DNA from 3 places in the Blautia sp. CGZ-1-C1 genome. Region 1 is predicted to be linked to each of the others. Evidence: predicted binding sites of a transcription regulator. Region 1 holds the regulator's gene; each other region holds the start of a gene.

Region 1 (11,160 bases):
GATATTCCGGCAGCAGTAAGTTCTTATCAGGAGAAATATGCGAAAGCCAGAGTACAGATATGTTCCAAGAGATGACGGAAATGTCTGCAGACGAATCGTTGATGTGATGTTTGACGGAAAAGAACCGGTAAATCCGGTATACCTGAATAAAACAGATAAAGTAAAACTTTTGGTATATGCAGGTGATTTTAGTGATGCACCTGAGACAACGGCATTTTATCAATTCCTGAACAAAGTAGATTTTGAACATTTTGATGTCACTCTGATTGGGTAATGGCGCAAAGGAAGAGGAATCTGCAAAGAAATTGAATGAACTGTCAAAAGAAGTGAGGGTATTATACTGGAAACGTTCTTATCCTGCTACAGATGAGGAATATGTATGCCATAAGAAGTTCATGAAAGCAGAGGAAACAGAAGTGCCTGAGATGCTTCTTGATTTCTATAAGCGTGAGCTTCGAAGAATACTGGGAATGTCAAAGTTTGACTATGCTGTAGTATTTACAGATATGAAGAAGTTTTTCCCTGCAATGTCTGGTGCACTGGATGTGAAGCAGATATATGACATAGAAAACTGGCAGGAAGTTCTGAAATTTTAAAAAATTATGTAAGCAGTCTGGTAAGTATAAATTACTGGACTGCTTTTTATATTATAGAAATTTTTTTGTAGTATTTCTGATGACAGGAAAATATGATAAAGCTTTTCGGGTGCTACTGAAAACGGAGTGAACAGTAACTTTCAGGTGCGCAGATAATTGCGCATGGATTTTAAGGCATTTTTCTCCAGGCGACTGACCTGTGCCTGGGAGATGCCTATTTCCTGAGCCACTTCCATCTGAGTTTTTCCTTCGTAAAAGCGCAGTTCTATGATATGTTTTTCACGTTTGCTTAGACGCTTCATGGCTTCCCTGAGAGACAGATCTTCAATCCAGCGATCTTCTTTATTTTTGGTATCGCTGATTTGATCCATAACATAAAGAGTATCTCCTCCTTCGGTATAAACCGGTTCAAAGAGGCTTACCGGATTTTGAATCGCGTCCAGAGCGTATACGATCATTTCTTTTTCGATACCGATTTCCTGTGCAATTTCGGTGACTGTCGGTTCTTTAAGATGCTGTTTCATATAAGTTTCGCGGGTATAGATCGCTTTATATGCAATGTCGCGAAGAGAGCGGCTTACACGAATGCTGTTTTATCCCTTAGGTATCTTCGGATTTCTCCAATGATCATGGGAACGGCATATGTTGAAAATTTTACCTGTAGAGTTGTGTCAAAGTTATCGATTGCTTTGATCAGGCCGATACAGCCGATCTGAAAGAGATCATCTGCATTTTCGCTGCTGTTTTGAAATCTTCGTATCACACTGAGGACCAGCCGCAGATTTCCTTTGATGTATAATTCACGTGCCTGTTCATCACCTTTTTTGATACGGCTGAACAGTTCTTCTTTTTCTTCTGCATTAAGAACAGGAAGTTTCGCCGTATTGACTCCACAGATTTCTACTTTGTTCAGTGCCATCTTTTTTGAATCCTCCTTATTATCCTTAAACGTAAAACAGTAAAATTTACCTGATAATGTTTCAGTAAGAATGATTCTCAGATGGAGAATAATTATACTTTTAACTGGAAAATATAAAAAATATTGCCCCTTGACAAAGTAAAGGCTTAAAGCATATCGCTATATCCGCCTGACGCCGCAGCAGGTGTGGATATATGGTTATTTATGTAAACATTTTTCTTCTTCAATCTCCACAAGAATAATATCATCACCAATTCGGCAGATACATTCCCAGGGAATGAGATATTCGCTGTCATGTCCAAAAAGACAACACAGTTTTCCGGGACCAGGCACGATCAAAGCTGTCAGACGATTGGTTTTGCAGTCGAATTCTATATCAACAGGACATCCAAGACTTCGACAGGTACAGGTATTGATTACTTCTTTTTGCTTTAATTCGCAGATTCTCATAGAATTGGAAGATCCTTTCTGAATACAAAGAGTTATCCGTTACCGAGATTGAAATGAACAGTAACGTTATCTGATAACAATTTATGTATTTTTGCGAAAATTTATGCAAGTCCTTTTATTGACACTTCAAATAGAAATACAGTATAATAAACTCATACATAACTGTTCAGTACCATGTTTCTATGTGAAAATATCTCATGGGATAGTAGACTGCTGAATAGTTACAGCTATACAACATAATCTCACAGAAAACGTGATATGACTTAAAAAGGGGGGACGTCCTATGAAGTGTCCATTTTGTAATCAGGATAACACGAGAGTAGTTGATTCCAGACCGGTAGAGGATACAAACTCTATTCGCCGCCGCCGTTTATGCGATGCCTGTGGCAGAAGATTTACTACATATGAGAAAGTGGAGAGTATTCCGCTTACGGTGATCAAGAAAGATCAGAACAGAGAGCAGTACAGTCGTGCCAAGATTCAGGCAGGCATTCTGAGAGCGTGCTATAAAAGACCGATATCTATAGATAAAGTGGAAGAAATGATGGATGCCATCGAAGGGGAAATTTTTAATACGGAAGAAAAAGAAATTTCCAGCACAAAGATTGGAGAGATCGTGATGAATCATCTCAAAGATCTGGATGCGGTTGCTTATGTACGTTTCGCATCAGTGTACAGAGAATTTAAAGATGTCAGTACATTTATGGATGAACTGAAGAAGTTTATGAATTAACACATTAATATTGATCAGATGCTGTGAAAAAAAAGATAGCTGCTGTTTTGAGATAGCGGGGGAAAGACCGCATATATCAGACAGCAGTTTTTATATTACAGGTAAGCGGATTGCGAATATCCGATTGACAAATTATTTGGAAATATCCAAAATACAGATGAAAAATGGAGTATATTTTTACATTATAAAAAGCCGGCAGAATTAATTCCACCGACTTTTTATGTGTATTTTTTATGGGGTAGTTAACGAATTAAAAATTAAACAATACCCTGAGCTTTCATAGCATCTACAACTTTCTCAAAGCCTGCGATGTTAGCACCTACAACGTAGTTGCCTTCCATTCCATAACGTTTGGAAGCATCATCAACTTTGTTGAAGATGTCAACCATGATCTGATGAAGTTTTGCATCAACTTCTTCAGCTGTCCAGGAAAGTCTTGCAGAGTTCTGGCACATTTCCAGCGCGGAAGTAGCAACACCACCGGCATTAGCAGCTTTACCAGGCATAAATGTTACGCCGTTTGCCATAAGATAATCTGTTGCTTCACGGGTAGTAGGCATGTTAGCACCTTCTGCAACATATTTGCAGCCGTTTGCGATAAGAGTTTTAACGGCGTCAAGATCAAGCTCGTTCTGTGTTGCGCATGGAAGATAGATATCGCATTTGATATTCCAGATACCTTTTCCTTCTGTGTAAGTAGCGCCTTCAACACGATCAGCATATTCTTTGATACGTCCACGTTTTACTTCTTTGATATCTTTAACGATGTCAAGTTTGATTCCTTCCGGATCATAGATATATCCGTTGGAGTCGCACATAGCAACAACTTTACCGCCAAGTTCAGTAGCTTTTTCTACAGCGTAGATAGCAACGTTACCGGAACCTGTTACGATAAGAGTTTTACCGGAAATTGTATCGTTTTTAGCTTTAACCATCTCGTCAAGCATATATACAAGACCATATCCTGTAGCCTGTGTACGGATTAAAGATCCACCATAGGAAAGACCTTTACCTGTGAGAACACCTTCATATAATCCACGGTTTCTCTTGTACTGTCCGTACAGATAACCGATCTCACGTCCGCCTACACCGATATCACCTGCAGGAACGTCCATGTCAGCGCCGATATATTTGGAAAGCTCTGTCATAAAGCTCTGGCAGAATGCCATAACTTCTCTGTCAGATTTTCCTTTAGGATCGAAGTTGGAACCACCTTTACCGCCGCCGATTGGAAGACCTGTAAGAGAGTTCTTGAAGATCTGCTCAAAACCTAAGAATTTAAGAATTCCCTGGTTTACTGACGGATGGAATCTTAAACCACCCTTGTATGGTCCGATTGCGCTGTTGAACTGTACACGATAACCCTTGTTTACCTGTACAACACCTTTGTCATCTACCCACGGAACACGGAAAGAAATGATTCTTTCTGGCTCAACAAGACGCTCCAGAATGGAAAGTTTGCGGTATTCTTCTTCATTTTTGTCGATTACGACTTTAAGGGAGTCTAAAACTTCCTTTACTGCCTGATGGAATTCAGGCTCATTTGGATTCTGTGCTACGACTCTCTCGTATACCTCTTCAGTATAAGACATAATGATTTCCTCCTCGTCGATCGTTTAAGTTATAATTTTTAAATCGACGTTATTATACACTAAAGTGTTACAAATGGAAAGAGCCAAATGAAATTTTTTTATAAAAATTTTGTGAACAAATTTTGACTTGATAAAAAAAGTTAAATATGAGAAAATGTTAAGAATCATCCATATGATATTGGTCACTATAATTTCTGTAACATTTATGAGCCAGTAGCGAAAGCGGATTGCGAATATCCGATTGACACATGATCTGGTGAAAGAAAAAACAGTTTATATAAAATATAGACCAGATGGAAAAAAAATGCTATACTTTTATTAAATAGCTGAAAGCAGTTATTGTTTTAAGGTTACTGTTCACACACCACTATTCCGCGAGGTGTTTTGGCATGAATATGCCAAAATCCCGAGACATACAAGCCAAAATTCCATTGCCGCAGGCAATCTGGAATGAATTTTGGCTACGTTACTGTGAATGGAGTGAACAGTAACGTTTTAAGGTTTCGGTTACGATTCATTCTATACTTGTTATACCCGGTAACTTGCGGGATATTAGCAGTGAAAAGTAACATTATCGATCAGTATCTCATAACAGATCAGGGATGAAGAGGGGGATTTATTATCGACAAAATTGTGAAGAAAGGGGATTTAATTACATGGCGGGATTTAAAATGAAAGTAACACCTGAAATTGAAAATCTGACTGATATCTGCAAGGAGCATACAAGTCTGGATCTTTCTCTGTATGGAAAATATGATGTAAAGAGAGGTCTGCGTGACATCAATGGAAAAGGCGTTCTTGCGGGGCTGACACAGGTTTCCAATGTCAAAGCTACAAAGATCGTAGATGGTAAAGAAGTTCCATGTGCAGGCAGTCTTTCCTACAGGGGATACGATATTAAAGAACTGACAAAGGGCTTTATTGAAGACGACAGATATGGGTTTGAAGAAGTTACATATTTGTTGTTGTTTGGGAAGCTTCCTGACAAGAAGCAGCTTGCTGATTTTACAGAGCTTCTGGCTGATCAGCGGTCACTCCCGACAAATTTTGTCCGCGATGTTGTAATGAAAGCACCAAGTAAGGATATTATGAATGCTCTTTCAAGAAGCGTGCTCACATTATATTCTTATGATACAAATCCAGATGACACGTCATTGCCAAATGTACTCAGACAATGTCTGAATCTTATCAGTGTATTTCCACTGCTGTCTGTCTATGGTTATCAGGCCTATAACCATTACATAAAGGGAAAGAGCCTTTATATCCATAATCCGAAGAAAGAACTTTCAACGGCAGAGAACATTCTGAGAATGTTAAGACCAGATAAGAAATACTCACATCTGGAAGCGAAGATTCTGGATATTGCACTTATTCTTCATATGGAGCATGGCGGAGGTAATAACTCTACATTTACAACTCATGTTGTCTCTTCATCAGGAACCGATACTTATTCTGCGATTGCGGCAGCACTTGGATCCTTAAAAGGACCAAAACATGGCGGCGCAAACATTAAAGTTGTCAAAATGTTCAATGATATGAAGAAAGAAGTTAAGGACTGGAAAGATGAAGACGAAGTCCGTGCATACTTAAAAAAACTTCTTCATAAAGAAGCATTTGATCAGAAAGGACTGATCTATGGTATGGGACATGCCATCTATTCTGTATCTGATCCGCGAGCCGAAGTGTTTAAAACTTATGTGGAAACACTGGCAAGGGAGAAGGACAGAATGAAGGATTATGGTCTGTATTCTATGGTAGAACGTCTGGCACCGGAAGTAATTGCAGAGGAACGTCGTATTTATAAAGGGGTAAGTGCCAATGTGGATTTCTACAGTGGCTTTGTCTACAGTATGCTGGATCTTCCGCTTGAGCTGTTTACGCCGATGTTTGCAGTTGCGCGTATCGTAGGATGGAGTGCTCACCGAATGGAAGAGCTTATCAATGCTGACAAGATCATTCGTCCTGCATATAAGAACGTTCTGGAACCGGCGGTATACGTTCCACTTAATGAGCGTTGATCGTAAAAAATACAAATAAAGGAATAGCTGCAAATGTTTAAATGTTTTTTTCCGGATGAATATGTGGATTCTACTTATGTGATTGACTTTGATAATCTGTATGCGCAAGGATACAGGGGGCTTTTATTTGATATAGATAATACTTTAGTACCCCATGGCGCACCGGCAGATGAGAGAGCATGCGCATTGTTTGCACATTTGAAGGAACTTGGCTTTAAGTGTTGTTTCCTGTCGAATAATCAGTATGAAAGAGTTTCCTCTTTTAATGATGCGATAGGAGAATATTTCATAGAAGATGCACACAAGCCTTCAACGAAGAATTATATCAGGGCGATGGAACTTCTTGGAACTGACAGGAGTAATACGATTTTTGTGGGAGACCAGCTGTTTACTGATATATTTGGAGCGAAACGTGCAGGAATCCGTAATATTCTGGTGAAACCACTCAATCCGAAAGAAGAGATTCAGATCGTACTTAAGAGATACCTTGAAAGAATTGTGCTATATTTTTACCGTAAAGAGGAGGGGAATTCATGAACCATATTGTTATCATAGGATTTATGGGTTCAGGAAAAACAAAAGTAGGAAAACGTCTGGCAAAGGATTTTAATCTGCCGTTTATAGATGTTGACCGCGTAGTAAGTAAAAAGATGAACCTTACAATGAAAGAGATTTTTGAAAGATTTGGAGAACCATTTTACAGAGCACTTGAGACTACTGTAATTAAGGCTTTAATCGATGATCCGGAACTGAAGGTTATTTCACTGGGAGCCGGACTGCCGATGCAGGAGCAGAATGCCAAATATATCAAGAAGCTTGGGACTGTGGTATATCTGAAAGGATCTTACGCTACATTGAAGAAGAGACTGGAGAATTCCAGCAATAATCCTTTGATCGAAGGTGAAGATAAAGAAGACAAGATCAAGAAACTTCTGAAACAAAGAGATCCGGTTTATGCGAAGTTTGCGGATGTTGAGATGGTCACAGGAGACAAGCCTTTTGAGGATCTGATCGCCCAGCTTGAAGAAAAATTAAAAACATATGTAAAAAATAGTTGAAAAAAGCGTCGGAATATTATAAAATTAAATAAGAGTGTGTCACGAAGATGAAGAATGAGAAAGACACACACTTTGAACCGGCTGTTGCTGTAAATGCCATTTCAGAATGAAAACCGGCGGGAAACAGCATCGCTGAACTTGTACTATTAAGGAGGAAATATAACTATGATTTCAGCAGGTGATTTCAAAAACGGTATCACACTTGAAATTGACGGAAACGTATGTCAGATTGTTGAATTCCAGCACGTAAAACCAGGAAAGGGTGCTGCTTTCGTAAGAACAAAATACAAAAATATCATCACAGGAGCAGTTCTTGAAAAATCTTTCCGTCCTACAGAGAAATTCCCGGCAGCACGTATCGAGCGTGTAGATATGCAGTATCTGTATGATGATGGTGATCTGTACTATTTCATGAACGTAGAGACATATGATCAGGTTGGTCTTACAAAGGATCAGGTTGGCGATTCTCTTAAATTCGTTAAAGAGAACGAAATGGTTAAGATTTGTTCCCATAACGGAAACGTATTTGCTATCGAGCCACCTCTGTTCGTAGAACTTGAAGTTACTGAGACAGAGCCAGGATTCGCAGGAAATACAGCACAGGGCGCTACGAAACCGGCTACTGTAGAAACAGGTGCACAGGTTCAGGTTCCGCTGTTCGTTAACCAGGGCGATAAACTGAAAATCGATACAAGAACAGGAGAATATCTCTCCAGAGTATAATTGCAGGTTATCATTAAGGATTTGCGGTTATAAGAACGTAATCAGACTGCCATCGGTGAAGACCGGTGGCAGTTTTTGTATAGGAGGAATGAAGTGATGGAATACGTAACACTTGGAAAAACAGGATTAAAAGTTTCCAGAATGGGGCTTGGTGGAATCCCGATTCAGAGAATTGATGCAGAAGGAACAAAAAGTCTGCTACATAAACTGGCAGATCAGGGTGTGAATTATATTGATACAGCCAGAGGCTATACAGTAAGTGAAGAGTATCTTGGATATGCGTTAGAAGGCATCAGAGATAAATTTGTACTTGCAACAAAGTCTATGGCGCGCACAAAAGAATCTATGGCGGCAGATATTGAGAAGAGTCTTCATAATCTTCGCACAGATTATATTAATCTGTACCAGGTACACAATCCAAGTATGGAGCAGTTGGATCAGGTGCTGGCAGCAGGCGGTGCTCTTGAGGCATTACAGGAAGCAAAGGCGGCAGGCAAGATCGGACATATTGGATTAACTGCACATTCAACAGAAGTATTTGCACGTGCGCTGGAACTGGACTGGGTAGAGACGATTATGTTCCCATATTAATATCGTAGAGAGTCAGGGTGAGGAACTGATTGCAAAATGTAAAGAGAAAAATATCGGATTTATTGATATGAAACCACTGGCAGGAGGCGCTATTGAGAATGGAACACTGGCACTTCGCTATATCTGTGCCAATAAGAATGTCACAATCGTAATTCCTGGAATGGCAGAAGAGAAGGAAATGGAAGAAAACATCAAAGCCTGTCTTGATTCTTCTCCGTTAAATGAGAAGGAATTGAAAGAAATTGAAGAAGTCAGAGAACAGCTTGGCACAAATTTCTGCCGCAGATGTAACTATTGTGCTCCATGTAGTGTGGGAATCGATATTTCGGGTGTGTTCCTGTTCGCAGGATATCTTAACCGTTACGGACTGGGAGACTGGGCAAGAAACCGTTACAGTTCTCTTGCAGTGAAGGCTTCCGCCTGTATAGAATGCGGCAAATGTGAAACCAGATGTCCGTACCATCTGCCAATTCGCGAAATGTTGAAAGAATGTGCACAACAGTTTGGTGAATAAAAAACATCCACAGGGAATTACCCTGTGGATGTTTTTATGGACCTGGCGGGAATTGAACCCGCGTCCGAAAGCCTATTCATTAAGGCATCTCCCATCACAGTCGCTGTTTTAACATTCCCTCGGATGTACGCCCACCGACAGGCTTACAACCTTAGTAGCTTCATAATACATCTACCGGGGCAAAGCTTACCCGGCAAGGTTTCTCACATAGTCGACGCCAGATTCCTGAAGTGTGAGTGCATCAGGGCTGACGAGCAGCAATTAGGCTGCTAACGCGTACTGTTCGTCTGCGTTTATATTTAGGTTCCCGGTTGGTACGCAGTCCAGGAGTCTGCGGATGGCTTCCCCAACTTCAAAGCCCCCGTCGAAACCAGTACAAGCCCTGAATATGACTCTTGCTACGCTGTCCTTTTATAAAACTGCACTGGTGGTAAGACGAAAGCGTGTTTCTTAATGTTGGCATATATTATATGCCAGATGAATTTAATTATATGAAAGAATTTAAACGCTGTCAAGTCTATTTTTGCTAAAATTTCTTTTTGTTTCTTTTGTATGTTCACAAAACCTACATAAATCTTTGCTATAGTACCGTTATAGAAAATTACAGATGATTGTTCATATTTCAATTTCATATAAAATGAACAATGATTTAGCTGATGAAAGAAGAAGCAGCAGGGTAGGATACGAGCTGCTTTGAAAGATAAAAAAGAAAACGGAGGAGATAAAGATGGATGCATTGAAAATCCTGGTGGTAGATGATGAAAGTCGTATGAGAAAACTGGTAAAGGACTTCCTGACAAAGAAGAATTTTCAGGTGCTTGAAGCAGGTAACGGTGAGGAGGCTATGGATATCTTTTATGAAGAAAAGGATATCGCGCTGATCATTCTTGATGTCATGATGCCGAAGATGGACGGATGGGAAGTCTGCCGTGAAATCCGTAAAAATTCAAAGGTGCCGATCATTATGCTGACAGCGAGAAGCGATGAGAGAGACGAACTACTCGGATTTGATCTGGGAGTAGATGAATATATTTCCAAGCCATTCAGCCCGAAGATTCTTGTGGCGAGAGTAGAAGCAATTCTCCGACGTACCGGTCAGAGTAATCCGGAAGATGTGCTTTCGGCAGGTGGTATCGTGATAGACAAAGCCGCACATCTGGCTACCGTAGATGGCAATCCGATGGAATTAAGCTTCAAGGAATTTGAACTTCTGACTTATTTCCTGGAGAACGAGGGAATAGCTCTTTCCAGAGAGAAGATTCTTAATTCTGTATGGAATTACGACTACTTCGGAGATGCCCGTACCATTGATACCCATGTCAAGAAACTCAGAAGCAAAATGGGTGACAAAGGTGAATATATCAAAACTGTATGGGGCATGGGTTATAAGTTTGAGGTAGACGAATGACAGTAAATGAGAATACAGGTGAGAAAGGGCTTCCAGGTGAAAAAACTGATGAAAAAGAAATTCAAAAGAAATTAAAGAATGAGTCAGCGCCTGCTGAAAAATCACAAAAAAATAAGAAACGTATGAAACGAGTCAAAGCTAAAAAATTTCATTCTCTGAAGCATCAGATTTCAGTGTTGTTTATAGGATTGCTGTTATTATCTATTTTCGGCATTACTCTGATTAACGGTCTGTTTCTTGAAAAGTATTACGTGTCCAAGAAAGTGGAAGCACTAGAAGAAGCAAAAGTACTTTTATCCCAGATGAATCTGGATGATATACTAGAATATGACACAGATTCGGGAGAAGACACAAAAGAAGCAAAAGCTGAGATTCCGGATGAGATTGAATGGAACAGTTCCAGAAATAACCTTACGTGGATCATTGTAAATGAGGAGAACAGTGGATATTATTACTGGGGCGAGAATAATATGGCCAAGATGCTCCGAAGTAAATTATTCGGATATGTGAATGATCTTGATAAGGATATGGAGCGCAGCCGTATTCTCAAACAGACAG
Region 2 (11,160 bases), on a different contig from region 1:
GCATCAGGCTTTTTTTATGGGATATGAATTTTATGTAAATGAAAACGTGCTGGTGCCGAGACAGGACACGGAAACTCTGGTGGAAGCAGCACTTGAATGTGCGAAGACAGCAGAAGCCGACAAAGAGCTGCATATACTGGACATGTGTACAGGATCAGGCTGTATCCTGATAAGCATTCTGAAAGAAATGCCAAAGGCCTGTGGAACAGGCGTGGATCTGTCAGAACTGGCACTGGAAGTGGCAGAGCGAAATGCCCGGACACTGGAGGTGGCTGACAGAGCTGAGTTTATACAGGGTGATCTGTTTTCTTCTGCTTTTTTTAAGGAGAGGCAGGAATGTATACAAAATGGTTCAGATACAGATAAAGTGCAGGCAGTGAATTCTGAAATGCAAAACATAGTACATGAAGCGGGCGTTTCGGAAAAAGATATAATAAAATATGCTGAACATAAAAATAGCAATGGAAATCATAGCATAGCTTATGATATGATTATATCAAATCCGCCATATATTCCTACCGCAGAGATTGAAGGGCTGATGGAAGAAGTGAGGCTTCATGATCCGCGAATGGCTCTGGATGGCCTGGAGGATGGTCTTTATTTCTACAGGACCATCACCAGACAGGCAAAGAATTATCTTGCCCCGGGTGGCTGGCTCTTATATGAGATCGGATGCAGCCAGGGAGAAGATGTGGCTGACCTTTTACGAAAAGAAGGCTATGAAGATATTGAGATAAGGCAGGACCTTTGCGGGCTGGACCGCGTGGTTCTTGGACGAAAGAAACTACAGGAGGAGAAATATGTTTGATAAATTAGACGATCTGCTCATTCGCTTTGAAGAAGTGCTTAATGAGCTTGGAGAGCCTGGTGTTACAGATAATCAGGAGCATTTTCAGAAGCTGATGAAGGAACAGAGTGACCTGCAGCCAATCGTAGATGCTTACCGCGAGTATAAGAAGAATAAAGAGACGATTCAGGATAGTCTTTCCATGCTTGAGGAGGAGAAGGACGAAGATATGCGTGAGATGCTCAAGGAAGAGTTATCTGATGCGAAGAAGAATGTAGAGGAACTGGAACATGAACTTAAGATCCTGCTTCTGCCGAAGGACCCGAATGATAACAAGAACGTTATCGTTGAGATTCGTGCAGGTGCCGGTGGAGACGAGGCAGCTCTTTTTGCAGCGGAGATTTACCGTATGTATGTAAAATACGCAGAATCCCGCCGCTGGAAAACAGAGATGATGAGTCTTAATGAGAACGGAATCGGTGGTTTCAAGGAAGTAACATTCATGATCACAGGTGCGGGTGCATATTCCAGACTGAAATATGAGAGCGGTGTGCATCGTGTACAGCGAGTTCCGGAGACAGAATCCGGCGGACGTATCCATACCTCTACCTGTACAGTTGCGATCATGCCGGAAGCGGAGGAAATCGACTTCCATCTGGATATGAATGACTGTAAATTTGACGTATTCCGTGCATCAGGAAATGGTGGACAGTGTGTCAATACTACAGACTCTGCGGTACGTCTGACTCATATTCCGACAGGAATCGTTATCTCCTGTCAGGATGAGAAGTCACAGCTTAAGAACAAGGATAAGGCGCTGAAAGTCCTGCGTTCCCGTCTGTATGAGATGGAACTTGCGAAACAGCATGACGCTGAGGCTGAGGCAAGAAGAAGCCAGATCGGGACAGGTGACCGTTCCGAGAAGATCAGAACTTATAACTTCCCACAGGGACGTGTGACCGATCATAGAATCAAACTGACACTGCACAGACTTGAGAATATTTTAAATGGTGACCTGGATGAGATTATTGACAGTCTGATCGCAGCAGATCAGGCAGCTAAATTAAGTAACCTGCAGGATGAAGAATAGATTTTGGGGAGAAGGTAAACAGGAGGAAAATATTTATGCAGAAAACAGCACTTGTAATTATGGCAGCAGGAATCGGAAGTCGTTTTGGAAAGGGAATCAAACAGCTTGCGCCGGTAGGACCGTGCGGCAGAGATTATCATGGACTATTCTATCCATGATGCACTGGAAGCTGGATTTAACAAAGTAGTATTTATCATCCGCAAGGATCTGGAAGAGGAATTCCGCAAAGTGATCGGTGAGCGTATCGAGAAGATCACAGAAGTAGAATATGTATTCCAGGAACTTGATGATCTGCCGGAAGGCTTCACCAAACCAGCTGACCGCACGAAACCATGGGGAACCGGCCAGGCCGTACTTGCTGCGAAGAAAGTACTGGATGAGCCATTTATCGTAATCAATGCAGATGACTACTATGGAAAGGAAGCCTATGTAAAAGTTCATGATTACCTTATTCAGGAACAGCCAAAAGACGGCAGGATTCATATCTGCATGGCAGGTTTCAGACTTGGCAACACATTAAGTGATAACGGAAGTGTTACAAGAGGAATCTGCAACATTGAGAATGGACAGCTTACAGGTGTGGATGAAACACATGATATATTTAAGACTGCTGATGGCGCTGAGGCAAGAAACGCAGACGGAAGCGTACGAAAACTTGATGTAAAGGATCTGGTTTCCATGAACATGTGGGGTCTGACCCCGGACTTTATGGAAATCCTTGAGAAAGGTTTCGTGGAATTCTTAAGCAGCCTGGCTCCGGATGATATTAAGAAAGAATATCTGCTTCCAATTCTGGTAGATCAGCTGATCAAGAACGGCAGCGCCAGCGTGGATGTCCTGGAGACAAAGGACACCTGGTTTGGCGTAACTTATCAGGAAGATAAAGAAGCAGTGATGGAAGCATTTAAAAATCTCACAGATGCAGGTGTATATCCGCAGGGACTTTATAAATAAAAGAGTAACTGCAATGGCAGAGGGCTGAATAGTTGTAAAAAAGATAAATGTATACAACTGTGTAAGTGAAAGGAGAGTTATATTATGGGAAAATATTTTGGAACAGATGGATTTCGAGGAGAAGCTAATGTCAAACTGACAGTAGACCATGCGTTTAAAGTAGGACGTTATGTAGGCTGGTATTACGGAAGAGACCATAAGGCCAAGATCGTAATCGGTAAAGATACAAGAAGAAGCAGCTATATGTTCGAGTATGCACTTGTTGCAGGTCTGACTGCATCCGGTGCAGATGCATATCTTCTTCATGTAACGACTACTCCGAGTGTTTCCTATGCAGTACGTACAGAGGATTTTGACTGTGGAATCATGATCTCTGCAAGCCACAATCCATTTTATGATAATGGAATCAAGCTCCTTAACGGTAATGGACAGAAGATTGAAGCAGAGGTAGAGGCAAGAATCGAGGCATATCTTGATGGTCTGATCGAGGATCTCCCTCTGGCAACGAAAGAGGATATCGGACGTACCGTAGACTTTGCTTCCGGAAGAAACCGTTATATCGGACATCTGATTTCTATCCCAAGCCGTGATTTTAAGGGAATCAAGGTAGGTCTTGACTGTGCAAACGGAAGTTCTTCTGCTATCGCAAAGAGTGTATTTGATGCACTTCAGGCAAAGACTTATGTGATCAATAATCAGCCGGATGGTACAAATATCAATACGAACTGCGGTTCTACTCATATTGAAGTACTTCAGAAATATGTGGTGGATAATGGCCTGGATATCGGTTTTGCCTATGATGGTGATGCTGACCGCTGTATCGCAGTCGATCACAAAGGAAATGTGATTGATGGTGATAAGATCATGTATGTATGTGGAAAATATCTCAAAGAGCAGGGAAGGCTAAATGGCAACACGGTAGTAACAACTGTTATGTCAAACCTTGGTCTGTATAAATCTCTGGAAAGAGAAGGCATGAAGTATGAGCAGACTGCCGTAGGTGATAAATATGTTGCCGAGAATATGATGGAGAATGATTACAGTCTTGGCGGTGAGCAGTCCGGACATATCATTTTCAGCCGTTATGCCGCAACGGGTGATGGAATCCTTACTTCTCTGATGGTGATGGAGGCATGTGTAGAGAAGAAGGCGAACTCTGTGTGATCTCGCAAAAGAGATGAAAGTTTATCCACAGCTTCTGAGAAATGTGCGCGTAGCAGATAAAAAGACGGCAAGAGAGAATCAAAATGTGGTTAAAGTTGTAAATGAAGTTGCCAAGAGTCTTGGCAGCGATGGACGTATCCTTGTACGTGAGAGTGGTACAGAGCCACTGATCCGTGTTATGGTGGAAGCCGGAACTGATGAGATCTGCCGCGAGAATGTTGAGCGAGTAGTGAAAGTAATGGAAGCAGAAGGTCTGATCGTTGACTGATCTGCAGGCAAAGGAATTGCATGAATAACAGAAAAACAGGATTGTTTCTGGCTGCAGCCTGTCTGAGTCTTACACTCTTGACAGGCTGCAGTGCAGAAAGTACGAAGAATTATAAGCAGGCAGCCCAGGATCTGGAAAATGGAAATTATGAGGTTGCACTGGAAGAATATGAGGCTGCGATATCCGCAGGTGTGAAGCCTGCCCAGTCATACAGGGGAGCAGGAGTGGCTCAGCTGAAACTGGGAAATTATGATGAGGCGGTAACATATTTTAGCAATGCCCTTGACTGTGACAAAGTTGGCAAGGCATTAAAGAAAGATATCCTTTCTTACAGGGCGGCGGCTTATCTGAAACTGAAAGAATATGAAGAGGCAATGGCAGACTGTCAGGCGCTGGCGGAATCTTACAATATGGATGCTGATCTGTATTTTCTGACAGGTGAGACTGCATTGGCCATGGATTCTTATGAAGAAGCTTCCTCTAATTTCGAGCAGGCATATGGCGAGGATGCGACCTATGACAGAGCACTCCAGATTTATGGAGCATATCTGGACAAGGATATGGAGGCAGACGGAACCCGTTATCTGGAAGCGGCATTATCCGGAAATGCGAAGAATGCGCAGGATCACTGTGACAGAGGCCGTGTTTATTATTACATGGATGATTATGAAAACGCGACAGCTGAGCTGAAACAGGCCATAGACGGTGATAATACAGAAGCTCTGGCACTTCTTGGAATGGTATACATGGATCAGGGAGACAGCGCGAATGCGAGGACAATGTTCCAGCAGTATGTATCACAGGCTGAGAATGGGGCAAAAGGATTCAACGGGCTTGCATTATGCGATATAGAGGACGGAGATTACGACAGTGCTCTTTCTAATATATCAAGTGGAATCCATGTGGCAGATGCAGAAGATATGCAGAGTCTGCTGTTTAATGAGATTGCTGTATATGAGAAGAAGCTGGACTTCCAGACTGCACTGCAGAAAGCGAACGAATATCTGGGACTGTATCCGGATGATAAGACAGTGAAAAAGGAGCTGGCTTTTCTGAAGACCCGTGTAAGTGGGGAAGATAGCAGTGCTGATTCACAATTGTCTGATTAAGGAGATGTTATGGAAGAATTTGGAAAGCTGGAGGAACGGGTAGTTCTTGTAGGGGTTCAGACAGGTGATAACGACAACGTAGAGGAATCACTGGATGAGCTGGAAGAGCTTGCCTCAACTGCAGGAGCTGTCACAGTAGGTAAGATCATACAAAATCGAGAAGCAGTGCATCCGGGAACCTATATCGGTAAAGGTAAGATCGAGGAAGTGCGTGCGTTGGTGTATGCCATGGATGCGACCGGTATTATCTGTGATGATGAACTTTCTCCTGCACAGTTAAATAACCTGGAGCGTGAGCTCGACTGCAAGGTAATGGACAGAACATTGCTGATTCTGGATATCTTTGCGGCACGCGCTATCACCAGTGAAGGTAAGATTCAGGTAGAGCTTGCACAGCTCCGCTACAGAGCAGCACGTTTGGTTGGTTTGAGAGAATCTCTTTCCCGTCTGGGCGGAGGAATCGGAACGAGAGGTCCTGGTGAGAAGAAACTGGAGACGGACCGACGCCTGATCCGTACCAGAATTTCTGCACTGAAACAGGAACTGTCTCAGGTAGAGAAGCACAGAGAGCTGATTCGTTCCAGTCGTGCGAGAGGCAATATGAAGACTGCTGCAATCGTGGGATATACGAATGCAGGAAAGTCTACACTGTTAAATAAACTGACAGGTTCTGATGTCCTGTCTGAAGATAAATTGTTTGCAACACTGGACCCGACGACCAGACTGCTCAATCTGAAAGATGGGCAGCAGATTCTGCTGACGGATACGGTAGGATTTATTCATAAACTGCCGCATCATCTGGTAGAGGCATTCAAGAGTACACTGGAAGAGGCGAAATATGCGGATTACATTATCCACGTTGTGGATTCCTCGAATCCGCAGGCTGAGATGCAGATGCATGTTGTATATGAGACACTGCGCGAGCTTGGCGTTATGGGAAAGAAGATCATCACACTTTTTAACAAGCAGGATGCGCCTGGCGCTTCTGTGCTGAGAGATTTTAAGTCTGATTATACGCTGAAGATTTCTGCAAAGACAGGAGAGGGGCTGGATGATCTCAATGACCTGCTGGAGAAGCTTCTGACAGAAGAACAGATTTATGTAGAGCGCCTTTTCCCATACAGCGAAGCAGGAAAGATTCAGCTTATACGTGAGTATGGCCAGCTGATCTCGGAAGAATACACAGATGAGGGAATCGCTGTGAAGGCCAGAGTGCCGAAGGAAATTTATCCTAAAGTTGTGTAAATATATTCTGGAATGAGCTTTTCGGGATGAAACTTTTGATAATGAAGTTTTTGTAATAAACTTTTCAGAATGAACTTTCGGGGATTCTACTTTCTGAAATGAAAGTAAATTCAGAATGTAGATTAATGGGAACGTATGTTTATTTTGGGTTGGATATATGTTATACTGATTTTTGAAAATCGTTAGTATATTTATAGTTATTTTAACGGATTATTTGGCATAAAAGCAATAAACCGACGTATGCGCTTCAACAAGATATAACAAGGATTCTCCCACCTCTATAGGGACGCCACTGAAAAACTGTTTTTTCATACTATATACAGTGTCTCAAAGTTGATTGATGTACTTTATTTTGTGTTAATTTATACGCAAAAAGGACTTTTTCAGTGGCCTTCTATAGGTGGTGAGATGAATTGCAAACAAGAAAATGAACGGCAGTGGCGGGCGGAGAGAAATCGGTATCCCCTACTGATATGAGGCAAATCACAGTCAGCATGTTGCTGACATGTCAGACTCTGTGAAATTACCGACTGTGAGTTGAAACAATAGAATAAAAAATTTAAAAGCCTGAAAAACACCATATATTGTACTTTTTCGAGAGATGGAGAACATTATGTGGTGTTTTTGCGTGTTGACGAAAGATAGATACTCTGATACAATAGACCTACAGCGTTTGCCGGAACGGAGTGAACGGTAAACGGAAAGTGTCCGTAACAGGACATATGAACAAGAGAAAATGGGGGCAATAGTTATGTTTCAGGTAGTAAAACGTGACGGCGAGATGGACGAATTTAAAATTGGCAAGATTACAGCCGCAATCCATAAAGCCTTTGATGCGAAAGAGAAAAATTATAGCGAAGAGATGATCGATCTCTTAGGGCTGCGTGTTACTTCTGATTTTCAGGACAAAATCACAGATAATAAGATTACAGTAGAGGAGATTCAGGATAGCGTAGAGAACGTACTGATCCAGGCAGGTTATTCAGATGTGGCCAAGGCATATATTCTTTATCGTAAGCAGAGAGAGAAAGTCCGCAATATGAAGTCAACGATTCTTGACTACAAAGAAATCGTAAACAGCTATGTTAAAGTTGAGGACTGGCGTGTAAAAGAGAACTCTACCGTTACTTATTCTGTCGGTGGTCTGATCTTAAGCAACTCCGGTGCAGTTACTGCTAACTACTGGCTGTCTGAGATTTATGACAATGAGATTGCAGAGGCGCACAGAAATGCAGATATTCATATCCACGATTTGTCCATGCTGACCGGATATTGTGCAGGATGGTCACTGAAGCAGCTGATTCAGGAGGGACTTGGCGGAATCGAAGGTAAGATCACATCTTCACCGGCGAAGCATTTAAGCGTTCTTTGTAACCAGATGGTCAACTTCCTTGGAATCATGCAGAATGAGTGGGCCGGTGCACAGGCATTCTCTTCTTTTGATACGTATCTTGCACCGTTTGTTAAAGCAGACAATTTAAGCTATCCGGAAGTGAAGAAGTGCATTGAATCCTTTATTTATGGAGTAAATACTCCAAGCAGATGGGGAACACAGGCACCGTTCTCCAATATCACACTGGACTGGACCGTACCGGATGACCTTGCAGAGCTTCCTGCTATCGTGGGCGGTAAGAATATGGACTTCAAGTACAAAGACTGTAAGAAAGAGATGGACATGATCAATAAGGCATTTATCGAGACAATGATCGAGGGTGATGCCAACGGACGCGGATTCCAGTATCCGATTCCGACTTATTCCATTACGAAAGAGTTTGACTGGTCTGATACAGAGAATAACCGTCTGCTCTTTGAGATGACATCCAAATATGGAACACCATATTTCTCAAACTATATCAACAGTGATATGAAACCAAGCGATATCCGAAGCATGTGCTGCCGTCTGCGTCTGGACTTAAGAGAACTGCGTAAGAAGAGCGGTGGATTCTTTGGATCAGGAGAGAGTACCGGATCTGTCGGCGTTGTAACAATCAATATGCCGCGTATCGCATACCTTTCCAGGACACCTGAGGAATTTTATAACCGTCTGGATCGTCTGATGGATATTTCCGCACGTTCTCTTCATATCAAGAGAGAAGTCATTGGTAAACTGCTGGATGAGGGATTATATCCATACACAAAGAGATACCTGGGCAGCTTTTCCAATCATTTCTCAACGATTGGTCTGGTAGGAATGAATGAAGTTGGATTGAATGCACGTTGGTTAGGCGGAGATATGTCCGACGAGAACACCCGGAAATTTACAAAAGAAGTTCTGCTTCATATGAGAGAACGTCTCTCCGATTATCAGGAGAAATACGAGGGCGAGCTTTTCAACCTGGAGGCAACACCTGCGGAATCTACCGCATATCGTCTGGCAAAACACGACAGAAAGCGCTGGCCGGACATCAAGACTGCCGGAAAGAAAGGAGATACTCCTTACTATACAAACAGTTCTCATCTTCCGGTTGAGTATACGACAGATATCTTTGATGCACTGGATATTCAGGATGAACTGCAGACATTGTATACATCAGGAACTGTATTCCATGCATTTATCGGTGAGAAGCTTCCTGACTGGAAGGCAGCAGCCGCACTGGTGCGTAAGATTGCAGAGAATTATAAACTGCCGTATTACACCATTTCCCCGACATATTCGGTATGTAAGGAACATGGATATATCAGTGGTGAGCATTTCACCTGTCCGAAATGTGGCAAGAAGGCAGAAGTTTACAGCCGTATCACCGGATATTACAGACCGGTACAGAACTGGAATGACGGTAAGGCTCAGGAATATAAGAACCGTACACTCTATGATGTGATGCATTCCGATATCAAGAAAATGCAGCCGGTACACACAAGCATGGTTACCATGACAAAAGATGATGTGAAGATTGAGCCGGTGACATCACATAAATATTTGTTTACAACAAGCACCTGCCCGAACTGTAAGATGGCAAAGAAGATGCTCGAGGGCGAAGAACTGGAGATCATCGACGCGGAGAAGAATCCGGAGATGGCAAAGGAATTCGGAATCATGCAGGCACCGACGCTGGTTATCACGGATGGTGAGCATATGACGAAGTATGTAAATGCGTCTAATATTCAGAGATATGTGGATGAAGAGATGTAAACACCAGAGTGTGTTTGAAAAAATCATTCCGGCAATCTGCACGCCCCGCCTTGAAATAAGAAAATTTATTGATGCCTTATGCAGGGTAAGTAGAGTAAGAATGAGAGGAAGAAATCAATATGATAAAACAGAACATTGTATTTGTAGAAAATAAAGCAGGAAGTCTTAAGAGAGTGACGGGTATGCTTGCCAATAATAACATTAACATTTATGGTTTTGCATGCTTCGATGCACCGGAATTTGCAATCTTCCGTATGATCTGTGACGATCCGGATAAGGCAGAGATTATTTTAAATCAGAGCGGATATATGAACCGTATCACACAGGCAATCGTAGTAGATATGAAGGATCAGGTAGGCGGTCTGGATGAACTTCTGAAAATTATGGCAGACAGCAATGTAAGTCTTGACTACATCTACACTTCTTTCCACAGAAAAGACCTCAGACCTGTAGTGATCCTTCATTCTGCGGATATCACCAGTGACAGAGAGCGTACTTAAGAGTAATGGATTTAAGGGATCCTGCGAAGCAGCAGACGAACTGGAGAAGTAAGAGACAGCAGATATTATGGCAAGTCAATAAAATACTGTATTATTTATGGATTTACTATAATTACAGAGAAGGATGAGAATCACAGGGCTTGTTGTTGAGTCCTGTGATTTTTTGACTGTAAAGAATAATAACAATGTCATGGGATTTTGGCATATTATTATGACAAAAAGTATCGTAAAATAGCAGCATGTGAACAGTAGCCTATATTTCACTATATTCATATAGGGAATAAAAAATATATGCTTGACCAAATAACCAGGAATACTCTATAAATAGGGAGGAGATAATAATAGATAAAAGTTTCTATAAATATAATGCCGGGTTGAAGTAAGATTTCAGATACCCGGAAAATATAAAATCAGGAGGGTTTTGGAATATGCAGATATCTACTAAAGGAAGATATGCGTTAAGACTGATGCTGGATCTTGCTGTGCATAACACAGGTGAGTTGGTCAAGATTAAAGATATTGCTGCGAGACAGGGTATTTCCGAGAAATATCTGGAGCAGATTATTTCATCATTAAAGAAAGCAGGATACGTTAAGAGCTTAAGAGGAGCCCAGGGCGGTTATATGCTCGCCAGAGAGCCTAAGACTTACACTGTAGGCACTATCCTGCGCCTGACAGAGGGCAGCATGAAACCGGTAGCCTGTCTGGAAGATGAACCAAACCAATGCAGCAAAGCCGGAGAGTGTGTAACACTCCGCTTATGGAAGATGCTGGATGAGGCAATGGAGAGTGTACTGGATAAAGTAACACTCCAGGATCTCAAAGACTGGTATGAACAGATGGGAAATGACTACGTGATCTGATTTCTGCTTCTTGTAGCATCTGCATTGGTTATCACGACGGTAGTGGTAAG
Region 3 (11,160 bases), on a different contig from region 1:
AAAAAACAACAGCCCTCGCAGAAATGCGGGGGCTGTTTGTATGTTTGTATTCAATAGCACTTTTCTATTGCAATTCTTCTGCCAGTCTTTTATAATGTATTTTATCAATGTGATTGAATATTTAGACAACACGTTACTGTTTACTCCATTCTCAGTAACGCACAAAAATTTCACAATATTAAAGAATCGAGGTATTTCCCATGAGCGAGAAAATTACAGTAGTTGCACTGGGCCACAGAGCATTAGGAACCACCTTGCCAGAGCAGAAAATTGCTGCAAAGAAAGCAGCCAAAGCGATTGCAGACCTTGTAGAAGCAGGAAACCGAGTTGTGATCTCACACAGCAACGGTCCACAGGTCGGAATGATCCACACAGCTATGAATGAATTCGGAAAGGCACATCCGGATTATACATTTGCGCCTATGTCCGTATGTTCAGCTATGAGTCAGGGTTATATCGGATATGACCTTCAGACTGCTATTCGCGCAGAGCTGATCTCACGTGGTATCTACAAACCTGTTGCAACTATTCTTACACAGGTTGTAATTGATCCATATGATGATGCTTTCGCAGAACCAGAGAAGATCATCGGACGTGTACTCACCGAGGAAGAAGCAGAAGCAGAAGAGAATAAAGGAAATTTCGTCACCAAACTTGAAGACGGAACTTATAAGAGAATCGTAGCAGCTCCGAAGCCGCAGAAGATTATAGAACTTGAAACAATCCGTACTCTTGTAGATGCAGGACAGATAGTAATCGCTGCTGGCGGTGGCGGTATCCCGGTTATGGAACAGGGAATCGACCTTCATGGTGCAAGTGCGATCATCGAGAAAGATCTTTCCAGCGGACTTCTTGCAGAGGAATTAAACGCAGATACCCTGTTGATTCTCACAAGTGTAGAAAAAGTCAGCTTAAACCTTGGTCAGGACAATGAAGAATATCTTGACACCATCACCGTAGATGAAGCAAAGAAATACATGGATGAGAACCAGTTCGCACCAGGTTCCATGCTCCCTAAATTTGAAGCAGGAATTGCCTTCATTGAAAAGGGTGATGGCAGAAGAACTATTATCACAGATATCTCTCATGCAAAAGACGGATATTATGAAAAGACCGGAACTATCATTAAATAATAAAATATAAAATCTATCATATAAAAAACCAGGGAGTCTTGCAGATAATTTCATTTGCAAGACTCCCTGGTTTTTACTTTCATATTTTTTATATTTACATAGATTTACGTTCCGCAATCTCTGCCATCTTAGCTTCATTCAGACGTGTATCACCATGCACACGGCTGTAAGAGAGATATCCATTCATACGGTCAATCTTAGTCAGGTTCTTGGAACCGCAAACCGGGCACACATCCATCTCAAGCTCCTCATGTCCACAGTCGTCACAGTAAGCAAGAGAAAGGTTAACTCCTTCATAATATCCCAGAGACATCGCTCTGCGGATCAGTGTACGGATTGCTTCACGATTATAACCGATTGGATAACGTACATACTGAATCTTACCGCCATTACACAGTTCCCAGAAACGTCCCTCCAGATCCTGTTTCTCGATCGGAGTTACATCTTCGGTTACATGACAGTGGAAGCTGTTGCTCACATACGGACGGTCAGAAACACCTTTGACAATACCGTACATCTTACGGAACTGCTCAACCTGCAGACCACACAAACTCTCTGCAGGTGTTCCATAAATTGCATAAAGATAACCATCTTCCTCTTTAAACTCATTTACCTTCTTATTGATATATTTCAGAACATCCAGTGCAAACTGTCCGTCCTCAGCGATAGATTTACCATTATAAAGCTCCTGAAGCTCATTCAACGCTGTGATGCCAAAGGAAGCTGTCATCGGCTTCAGAATCTTTCCAATCTTCTCATTCGGTTTCAGATGTCCGCCATAAAAACCACCCTCGCAATATGCCAGTGGGTTGGTAGAAGCTCGCATCTGTCCAAGATAATCATACGTACGGATATGAAGATTACGGATCATCTCAAGATAGAAATCCAGTACCTCATAGAAATCTCTGCTCTCTGCTCTCGCTTTCGCAAGAATCATCGGAAGATGAAGACTTACCGCACCAATGTTAAATCTGCCTACAAATACAGGCACATCCTTGTCATCTGCCGGGTACATTCCGCCACGTTCATACCATGGGCTTAAGAAAGCACGGCATCCCATCGGGCTGATAACCTTTCCATACTGCTTGTACATACTGGAAATATATCCTTTTCCGGACATAGAAAGCCAGTCCGGATACATTGTCTTGGCAGAGCAGTCAACGCCTGCCTCGAATACATCCTCACTGATCTTGCCTTTTCCATGAATGTTCTCGTCATACAGAAATACGATCTTCGGGAAAAGCACCGGTTTCTTACGTCCTGTTTTACCCTGTCCGCCTTTGTGCACTTCAAGAAGAGATACACTTGCCATCTTCTCAAACTGCTTAGTTCCCAGTCCAAGAGTTACTGTCACAAACGGATAATCTCCTCTGGAAGATCCCACTGTATTCAGCTTATACTCGATTCCCTGCCATCCCTGGTCAAAGTCTCTGCGGACTTTATCAAGTGCATACTCAATCGCACGCTCCTCACGTCCGGTCCAGCTCTCATCAGAGTACTTCATAAATTCCTGAATATATTTATCATAGCTCTTCTGTGCATACGGAGCAAGAATCTTATCCACTTCAGGTACTGTAAATCCGCCATACTGCTGTGCAGCGGTGCTCAGGATGATATCCCCCATAACGTCAAACGCTGTATCCAATGTCTTCGGCTCGTTGTACCATACATTTCCCATCTCGAATCCGCCGCTTAATACGGATGCCACATCAAACAGGCAGCAGTTCATGGTATCAAGACGTGCTGACTGGTCATGGATATAAATATAACCATCTTTACAAGCCTGAAGTTCATTACGGTTCATGAAGAATTTACGATAAAGCTCTTTATTCAGTTCATTAAAAATCAGGCTTCGCTTCGTAGCAACCAGTGCGCTGTCTGTATTTGCATTACTCTTATCACCGATATAACGGATTGCCTGACTCTTCGTATATACATCATCCATCATATGGATAAAGTCAAGTTTGTAATTTCTGTAGTCACGATAACTCTTGGCTACAGCCGGATTCACTCTCTCAAGTGCTCCTTCCACAATATTATGCATCTCCTGGATCTGTATCTCATTCTTGCCCAGTGCTTCTGCATGTTCTTCCGCAAAATGGCAGATAAATTCTTTCTCTTTGTCAGAAAATGTATATAAGATTCTGGCCGCCGACTTATTTACTGCCGCTACGATCTTCTGTGAATTAAACTCTTCTCTTGTGCCATCTTTCTTTATTACATATATCATACTTTTCGCTCCCATATACAAGATATAGTATTATTTTCTTTCGTCGTCCACAATTTATTCTATATGTGGTACGTTTATCAAGTATAGCACAGACTATGATAAAAGGGAAGAGCAAAAAAATTATTCGTCATATTGCTGAATTTTATATAATGCAAGATAATTCTCTTGACCGTCCAGAGATACCGCAGTAACCTCATCCCCTACATGTAATTCCATTCTCTCCTGCTGTCCTGCTTCGTCAAATTTTACAGTTTTCTTCTTTCCAGTAGTGTACTTAATCTCCAGTGCCACCTCTTCCCAGCCGGATTTAATCTTATATTCTCCCGGCTCAATTAAAAATTCATACTCTATATCCTCTAAACCATAGATGCCTTCTTGTGTCTTTATATAATTCTCTCCAACCACATAACTTTCTCCCGCGAAAATATAAGTATCCGGTTCGGTGCCCTGAATATTCTCGGTTGATTCCGCAACCTTACTGACTTTATTATCCCAGTCTTTTGTCTCTGTTTCCCCATCATCGCTGTCGCTGCCTGAAAAAACACTGCCGGGATTTATTCCAAACTCATCATTGATAAACGACTCAATTCTATATCCAATACTATCCCAGTACTCTTCGGTCTGTGCTGCAACACTCAGTAAAATTACAACAATGATCCAGAATACAGTTGCTCCCTTTTTGCTCTTTTTCTTCTCTTTCCGCTTCTGTACGGGATTTCGATTCGTGGTATATGTACGAGTGCCGACATTCTGTCCTGCCGACGCTTTTTTTACTGAAGTCTGCACTTTTTCTGTTTTTGCCTTCGGCACTGTCTTTTTTACCGTACTGGTTTTCGAAGACTTATTTGCCGTTTTATTTCTGTCCGGCAGTGGTATCTCGCTCTCGGCCATAGCCTTTCTTACTTTCGCCGATGCATGGCGATAATGCTCTGACCGATCTTCATTCAGATGATACAGTTCCAAATCATTTCTATATGGCATTCCACAATATTTACATCTTCCATTTACGACCGGTCCGTCACAAACCTGGCATCTCTTTCCCATATATCTTCCCCCTGTATTCTATAATTATCCGTAGTCCGTTTCATAATCCGATTTTCTGTCATTTTTATTGTAACATTTTACACTAATCTTGCAAGGTGGAAATTGTCAAACAGATATTTTCCTGTTATAATAGCGAAGTGAAAGATTGTGTTACTGAGAACTGAATGAACCGTAACAGGATTGTTGCCATTCACTTAGTAATCTGTAACAAATGGTTAATGGATATTCATCAATAGCTGAACAATAAAATAATGTAGAATATCTATAATATTTTATTGTTTTGCTATGGAATATACAAATACAGAATTGTAGGAGGATTCCAATAATGGATCAGATTAAAATTCCTGACGGGTATCAGTCAGCTTTAAATCTCCACGATACCCAGATTGCCATTAAGACTGTGAAAGATTTCTTCCAGCAGACGCTCTCCCAGAAGCTCAATCTGCTGCGAGTTTCCGCTCCGGTATTCGTAAATCCGTCATCCGGTCTGAACGACAACTTAAACGGTGTAGAACGCCCGGTAAGCTTTGATATCAAAGGACAGAAAGAGAATGCCGAGATCGTACACTCTCTTGCCAAATGGAAAAGATACGCATTACAGAAATATGGTTTCGCTCATGGTGAAGGTCTTTACACAGACATGATCGCCATCAGAAGAGACGAAGACCTGGATAACATCCACTCTGTATATGTAGACCAGTGGGACTGGGAAAAGATCATCAGCAAAGAAGAGCGCAACATGGACACACTTGTATCCACAGTACGCGCGATCTACAGCGTTCTTCGTAAAACAGAGAAATATATGGCTGTTCAGTATGATTATATCGAAGAAATCCTTCCAAGAGAGATCGCATTTGTCAGCACACAGGAACTGGTTGACATGTATCCGGATCTTACCCCTAAGGAACGTGAATACAAAGTCGTTAAAGAAAAAGGCGCTGTATTCCTTATGCAGGTTGGTAAGACATTAACTAACGGAGAACGCCACGACGGACGTGCGCCGGACTATGATGACTGGGAATTAAACGGTGATATCCTCGTTTATTATCCGGTTCTTGACATCGCACTGGAACTCTCTTCCATGGGTATCCGTGTTGATGAAAACGCCCTTGACAAACAGCTGACTATCGCAGGCTGCGACGACAGACGCGAGCTTCCTTTCCAGAAAGCAATCCTGAACAAAGAACTCCCATACACCATCGGTGGTGGTATCGGCCAGTCCCGTATCTGCATGTTCTTCCTCAGAAAAGCTCATATCGGTGAAGTACACGCTTCCCTGTGGCCGGAAGAAGTTATGAAAGAGGCTGAGGCCAAGGGTGTACAGCTTCTGTAAGAAATAGCTGTATCATCCGAAACATAAGCATGCTGACCGACAATTTCAGATATTGATTCGTCAGTATATCTATATCAGATAATCACATATGCCCAGATATATCTGCGCATATCGCAATGAATGTAGCGGGGTAAATACACAAGTGAATATTTTGTTTTTCTTAACACCAAAAAGCGACGTAGCATATATATTCGAAGATGAAACACTCCGCCAGACACTTGAGAAAATGGAGCACAGGAAGTTCTCTTGTATTCCACTTCTGAGTCTGGATGGAAAATATAAAGGAACCATTTCTGAAGGTGATCTGCTCTGGGGGATGAAAACTTTAAATGTCCCAAATCTGAAAACAGCCGAGGGCATTTCAATCATGGCTATCCCACGCAGGGCAACCTACAAAGCAGTTCACGCAGACTCCGATATGGAGGATCTGCTTGATAAGGCCATTAACCAGAATTATGTTCCGGTTGTCGATGATCAGGGATACTTTATCGGTATCATTACCCGTAAAGAAATCATCAAATATTGCTACAAAGAACTTAAGAAATATGTAGCGGCTTCAAATGCAGAGAAGACTGAATCGCAGATTGATTCTCCTGAGAATTGAGAAGCAGATACCTGTCTCTTCTTTCGCAAAAAACATATTCCAATGCTGATAATATAAACAGGGACTGTAAGCTGATTGATATTTTATATCAATTTCTGCTTACAGTCCCTGTTTTACATAGTACGAATGCAACTCACTCTATAGCAGTTCTCATACTCTTCTGTGCCAGCAGCTTTCCAAACAATGCCGCCAGCACCTGCTGAAACAACGTCCCGATCATAACTGGAAACATCACCTCTCCCGGAAAATATGCAGCCGCTATCACTGCTCCTGCGCTGATATTTCTCATTCCTGTTCCATACATCATCGAAACCGCTGTACTTCGGTCACGTCTGAACACATGAGCCACCAGCCAGCCAAGCGCATATCCTGATGCAGCCAGCACCAGAATTGCCAATGCCACTTTCACCCTCTGCATATTCATATTCCTGATATACGGCGCCACTTTAGATGAATTAGAGGTCACCACAAACATCAATGCCAGCTTGGAAAAAGGTGCCAGTTTTCCCGGCCATGTCTTCATCACTTTTCCATCTGTAACCTGGTTCAAAGTCATCGCAGCGATAGCCGGAAGTGCCACCATAAATACCAGCTCCCGCATCATTTTCGCCGGATCCATCGTCACTGCGGAACCCAGCAGAATCCGCAAAGTAGCCGGAATCAGAAACGGTGCCAGCACCGTATCCAGAACCACAAGTGACAACGATAACGGGCTGTTTCCCTCATAAATTGTCACCCACATCAGGCTTACTACTGCCGTAGGAACTGCAAATTCCAGCACCATTCCTGTGATCAGATCCATATTATCGCCAAAGAAAATATGCCCTGCGCCACAGGCCGCTGCCGGTATCACAACATGAAGCAAAAGCATAATGATAAGCAGCGCCCCCGGATGGCGAAACACATTCGCCACGTCACGGAAACGCGATTTCAGCGCCCCCGCAAATGTTATAAATGCAAATACGGCCGGCACATAAGGCAGACCGCATTTGGCAATATCAGGAAAACACACGCCCACCAACAGGCATGTCGGTGTTACCAGTGCCATCCATTTCTCTATAAAACTGTTAAATTTTTTCAGCATTATAATTCCCTGTTATAAAACTTTTGAAAGGAAGTCTCTCAGTCTCTGATTCTTCGGATTCTCGAAGAATTCTTTCGGTGTGTTCTCCTCCTGAATCTTACCATCGTCGATGAAAATAACTCTTGTCGCTACTTCTCTGGCAAATCCCATCTCATGAGTAACAACAACCATGGTCATACCGGACTGTGCAAGCTCCTTCATCAGCTCCAGAACCTCACCAACCATCTCAGGGTCGAGTGCGGAAGTCGGCTCGTCAAAGAGCATTACGTCCGGGTTCATAGCCAGAGAACGGGCAATAGCAATACGCTGCTTCTGTCCACCGGAAAGCATATCCGGATATGCATTGGCTTTGTCCGGAAGTCCTACATGCGTCAGAAGCTCATCCGCTTTCTTAGACGCTTCTTCCTTTGTCATCAGTTTCAGTTCTACCGGCGCCAGCATAATGTTCTGTTTTACCGTTTTATGCGGAAAAAGATTAAACTGCTGGAACACCATTCCGATTTTCTGACGGTGTCTGTTGATATCGACCTTCGGATCTGTGATATCTGTTCCCTCAAAGAGAATCTGTCCGCCTGTCGGAACCTCCAGAAGATTTAAAGATCTCAGGAAAGTAGATTTACCGGAACCGGAAGGACCGATGATCGCTACTACTTCTCCCTGACAGATATCTGTTGTAATTCCGTCAAGAACCTGATTACTGCCAAAAGCTTTTTTCAGTTCTTTCACCTGGATCAGTACATTCTTATCGCTCACTGGTTCTCAATCTCCTTTCCAGTTTATTCATACCCCATGTAAGGATTCCAACGATCACAAGATAGATCGCTGCTGCCGCCATCAATGGCCAGAATGCATTATAGGTACGGCTCTGAATCAGCATAGCACCCTTTGTCAGGTCCATCATACCGATATAACCGATGATAGATGTCTCTTTGATCAACACGATAAATTCATTTACCAGTGCCGGAAGTACATTCTTAAATGCCTGTGGGATAATGATCAGGCGCATCGTCTGGCTGAAATTCAGTCCCAGGCTCCGTCCTGCCTCTGTCTGTCCCTGATCAATAGACATGATACCGGAACGGACAATTTCAGCTACATAAGCACCAGAGTTGATACCAAAGGCAAGTCCGCCTACGATAATCTTATTGATACTTACAGAGCCAAAAATTACAAAGTTCATAATCAGCAGCTGGATCATGGTTGGTGTTCCGCGGATCACAGTCAGATAAACTCTGCAGATTGCATTGAGAATCTTAAAAGAGCCTGACTTATCATGTGCGGAACGGATGATAGCTACCAGAAAGCCGATGATCAGACCCACGATTACCGCAAACACTGTGATAATAAGGGTTGTTTTCAGACCATCTACCAGCCAGAGATAACGATCATCTTTAATAAAGTTCAGATAAAAATCTTCTTTTATACTTGCTAATATCATAGGATTATTCATAAAAACCTCTGTCCCGAAAAGAGAGCTGTTGGCAGATCGTCAACAGCTCTGTTGCTTTGTTCCAATATTTATTTCTTTACAATGATAACCTGGCTTGCATCTGCATATGTATCTGTAAAATCAACGCTGGATTTACGGTCTTCTGTTACAGTCATACCTGCTGCACCGAAGTCAGCCTTACCGGACTGTACTGCCGGAAGGATGGAGTCGAATTCCATATCTTCAATCTTCAGTTCATATCCAAGCTTTATCGCAGACCGCCTGAGCAATGTCTGCATCGATACCAACAATGTCATCACCTTCGTGATATTCATATGGCTCGAACTCAGCGTTAGTAGCCATTACCAGTGTTCCGTTAGAACGGTCAACATCTTCCGGTGATTCATATGGAGTCTTACCGGCATCCTCACCAATGTAATTATCCATGATGCTGTCGATAGTTCCATCATCTTTAAGTTCTTTCAGAGCTCCGTTGATCTTGTCAAGAAGTTCGTCATTACCCTTCTTTAAGCAGATTGCATATTCTTTTCTTCTAAATGGCTCATCCAGGATCTTAAGGTCATCATTATTCTCTACGAATTTCTGAGCTGGCTGTGAATCAATGATCACACAGTCAATCTGACCTGCTTTTAATGCCTGAACAGCTTCGCTTCCTTTGCTGTAACGTTCTACTGTAGAACCGTCTTTCTCATAATCAGATGCATCAAGGTCACCTGTTGTACCAAGCTGAACACCGATTGTTGCTCCTGCAAGGTCATCTTTTGATTCAACTTTCTGAGCTGCGGATACGCTTCCTGCCATAGAAACTACCATAATCGCACTAAGTGCAAGAGTTGCAAATCTCTTCTGATCTTTCATCTTTCTTCCTCCTCGCATCCGAAAGTATAGATACTGCTGCTGCCTTCTCTCTTCATACAGCAACGTATAATTATGCGTTTCGGTTGTATATTTTTGTTTTTTATTTTAACATACTTTCTATAAAATGCAAGGTAAAACTTGAATGACAGAACCATTTTCCATATAATGTATAATATGATTTCGTTAGAAACATTGCGTTTTTCACTTTTTCATAACATTTTTCCTTTATAGTAACAGATATTGGAAAATAAGAGGTGTATAAATAATTATCATTTTATTTTAATAAGAGGAGGATTTGTCGATGAAATTTACTAAAATGCACGGAATTGGAAATGATTATGTATATGTAAACTGTTTTGAGGAAACTGTGGAGAATCCATCCGCGGTAGCCAGATATGTCAGTGACCGCCACTTTGGTATCGGTTCTGACGGACTGATTCTGATCAAACCGTCAGATGTAGCCGACTGTGAGATGGACATGTACAATCTGGATGGTTCTCAGGGCGCTATGTGTGGAAACGGTATCCGCTGCGTTGCCAAATATGCTTATGACTACGGCATCGTAAACAAAAAACATATCTCTGTCGCAACCAAGAGCGGCATCAAATATCTGGATCTCACTGTCAAAGATGGTAAAGTATCTCTGGTAAAAGTAAATATGGGTTCTCCGATCCTGACAGCAAAACAGATTCCTGTCGTATCCGAGAAGGAAGAAGTTATCAATGAGCCGCTTGTCGTAGACGGAGAAACTTATTACATAACAGCTGTTTCCATGGGAAATCCTCATGCGATCGTCTATATGGCGGATATCGACCATCTTGATATCGAAAAAATCGGTCCATCTTTCGAAAATCACGTAGCATTCCCGGATCGTGTAAATACAGAGTTTGTAGAAGTGATTGATGAACACACACTCAAGATGCGTGTATGGGAACGTGGTTCAGGTGAAACACTTGCCTGCGGTACAGGAGCATGTGCAGTTGCTGTTGCTTCTATTTTAAATGGTCACGTAGATGGAGACAAATCTGTTACTGTGAAACTGCTCGGCGGCGACCTGCAGATTTTCTGGAACAGACAGGAGAACCTGGTTTACATGACCGGTCCTGCAACTACTGTTTTTGATGGCGAGATTGATGTAAGCTTCCTGAAATAATATGGTTTTCTATTTATCCATACGTCCTACACAGACATGACACGTTCATATTACTGTTTAGGACTTTCACAAAAAAACGGATATGTGTCATATTCCATTCACATGACACATATCCGTTTTTTAACCGAATCAAATAAGTAACATCAACTTTGCTGATAGCTCATACTAAAGTTGATTCGGATTATCCACATCTACATCGAAAATTCCAGAACTCTTTCCACAATAAAGACCGCCGCGCATGCGAATAACGCAACCGTAAGGAGGCTTCTCT

What was found. The regulator NrdR, encoded in region 1, represses ribonucleotide reductase genes. The targets are predictions, from matches to a motif close to CACAANATNTTGTG.
Region 2: AC058W_RS10290 (ribonucleoside triphosphate reductase) is a predicted target of NrdR. The motif match lies at 7,193-7,206, and genes of this name have one in related genera.
Region 3: nrdD (anaerobic ribonucleoside-triphosphate reductase) is a predicted target of NrdR. The motif match lies at 3,380-3,393, and genes of this name have one in related genera.

The regions. Positions count from the first base shown of each region.
Region 1 covers NZ_JBWLUT010000188.1:12,040-23,199, reverse strand. Annotated here, with positions in the region: gene AC058W_RS17205 (hypothetical protein) at 38-274, shown strand; gene AC058W_RS17200 (hypothetical protein) at 267-596, shown strand; partial or broken gene sigG (RNA polymerase sporulation sigma factor SigG) at 737-1,515, opposite strand; gene AC058W_RS17190 (PRC-barrel domain-containing protein) at 1,714-1,965, opposite strand; gene nrdR (transcriptional regulator NrdR) at 2,249-2,698, shown strand; gene gdhA (NADP-specific glutamate dehydrogenase) at 2,956-4,290, opposite strand; gene AC058W_RS17175 (citrate/2-methylcitrate synthase) at 4,947-6,308, shown strand; gene AC058W_RS17170 (YqeG family HAD IIIA-type phosphatase) at 6,342-6,845, shown strand; gene AC058W_RS17165 (shikimate kinase) at 6,842-7,366, shown strand; gene efp (elongation factor P) at 7,532-8,089, shown strand; gene AC058W_RS17155 (aldo/keto reductase) at 8,186-8,680, shown strand; gene AC058W_RS17150 (aldo/keto reductase) at 8,748-9,194, shown strand; RNA gene ssrA (transfer-messenger RNA) at 9,229-9,577, opposite strand; gene AC058W_RS17140 (response regulator transcription factor) at 9,922-10,602, shown strand; partial or broken gene AC058W_RS17135 (sensor histidine kinase) at 10,725-11,160, shown strand, end outside.
Region 2 covers NZ_JBWLUT010000113.1:1,237-12,396, forward strand. Annotated here, with positions in the region: gene AC058W_RS10260 (N5-glutamine methyltransferase family protein) at 1-808, shown strand, start outside; gene prfA (peptide chain release factor 1) at 801-1,877, shown strand; partial or broken gene AC058W_RS10270 (nucleotidyltransferase family protein) at 1,913-2,831, shown strand; partial or broken gene glmM (phosphoglucosamine mutase) at 2,916-4,263, shown strand; gene AC058W_RS10280 (tetratricopeptide repeat protein) at 4,284-5,372, shown strand; gene hflX (GTPase HflX) at 5,382-6,617, shown strand; gene AC058W_RS10290 (ribonucleoside triphosphate reductase) at 7,369-9,747, shown strand; gene AC058W_RS10295 (amino acid-binding protein) at 9,867-10,247, shown strand; gene AC058W_RS10300 (RrF2 family transcriptional regulator) at 10,676-11,110, shown strand.
Region 3 covers NZ_JBWLUT010000113.1:20,278-31,437, reverse strand. Annotated here, with positions in the region: gene arcC (carbamate kinase) at 201-1,133, shown strand; gene nrdD (anaerobic ribonucleoside-triphosphate reductase) at 1,228-3,363, opposite strand; gene AC058W_RS10390 (hypothetical protein) at 3,484-4,407, opposite strand; gene asnA (aspartate--ammonia ligase) at 4,733-5,740, shown strand; gene AC058W_RS10380 (CBS domain-containing protein) at 5,883-6,344, shown strand; gene AC058W_RS10375 (bile acid:sodium symporter family protein) at 6,478-7,428, opposite strand; gene AC058W_RS10370 (amino acid ABC transporter ATP-binding protein) at 7,441-8,181, opposite strand; gene AC058W_RS10365 (amino acid ABC transporter permease) at 8,171-8,878, opposite strand; partial or broken gene AC058W_RS10360 (transporter substrate-binding domain-containing protein) at 8,950-9,235, opposite strand; partial or broken gene AC058W_RS10355 (type 2 periplasmic-binding domain-containing protein) at 9,344-9,679, opposite strand; gene dapF (diaminopimelate epimerase) at 10,038-10,889, shown strand; gene AC058W_RS10345 (AzlD domain-containing protein) at 11,081-11,160, opposite strand, start outside.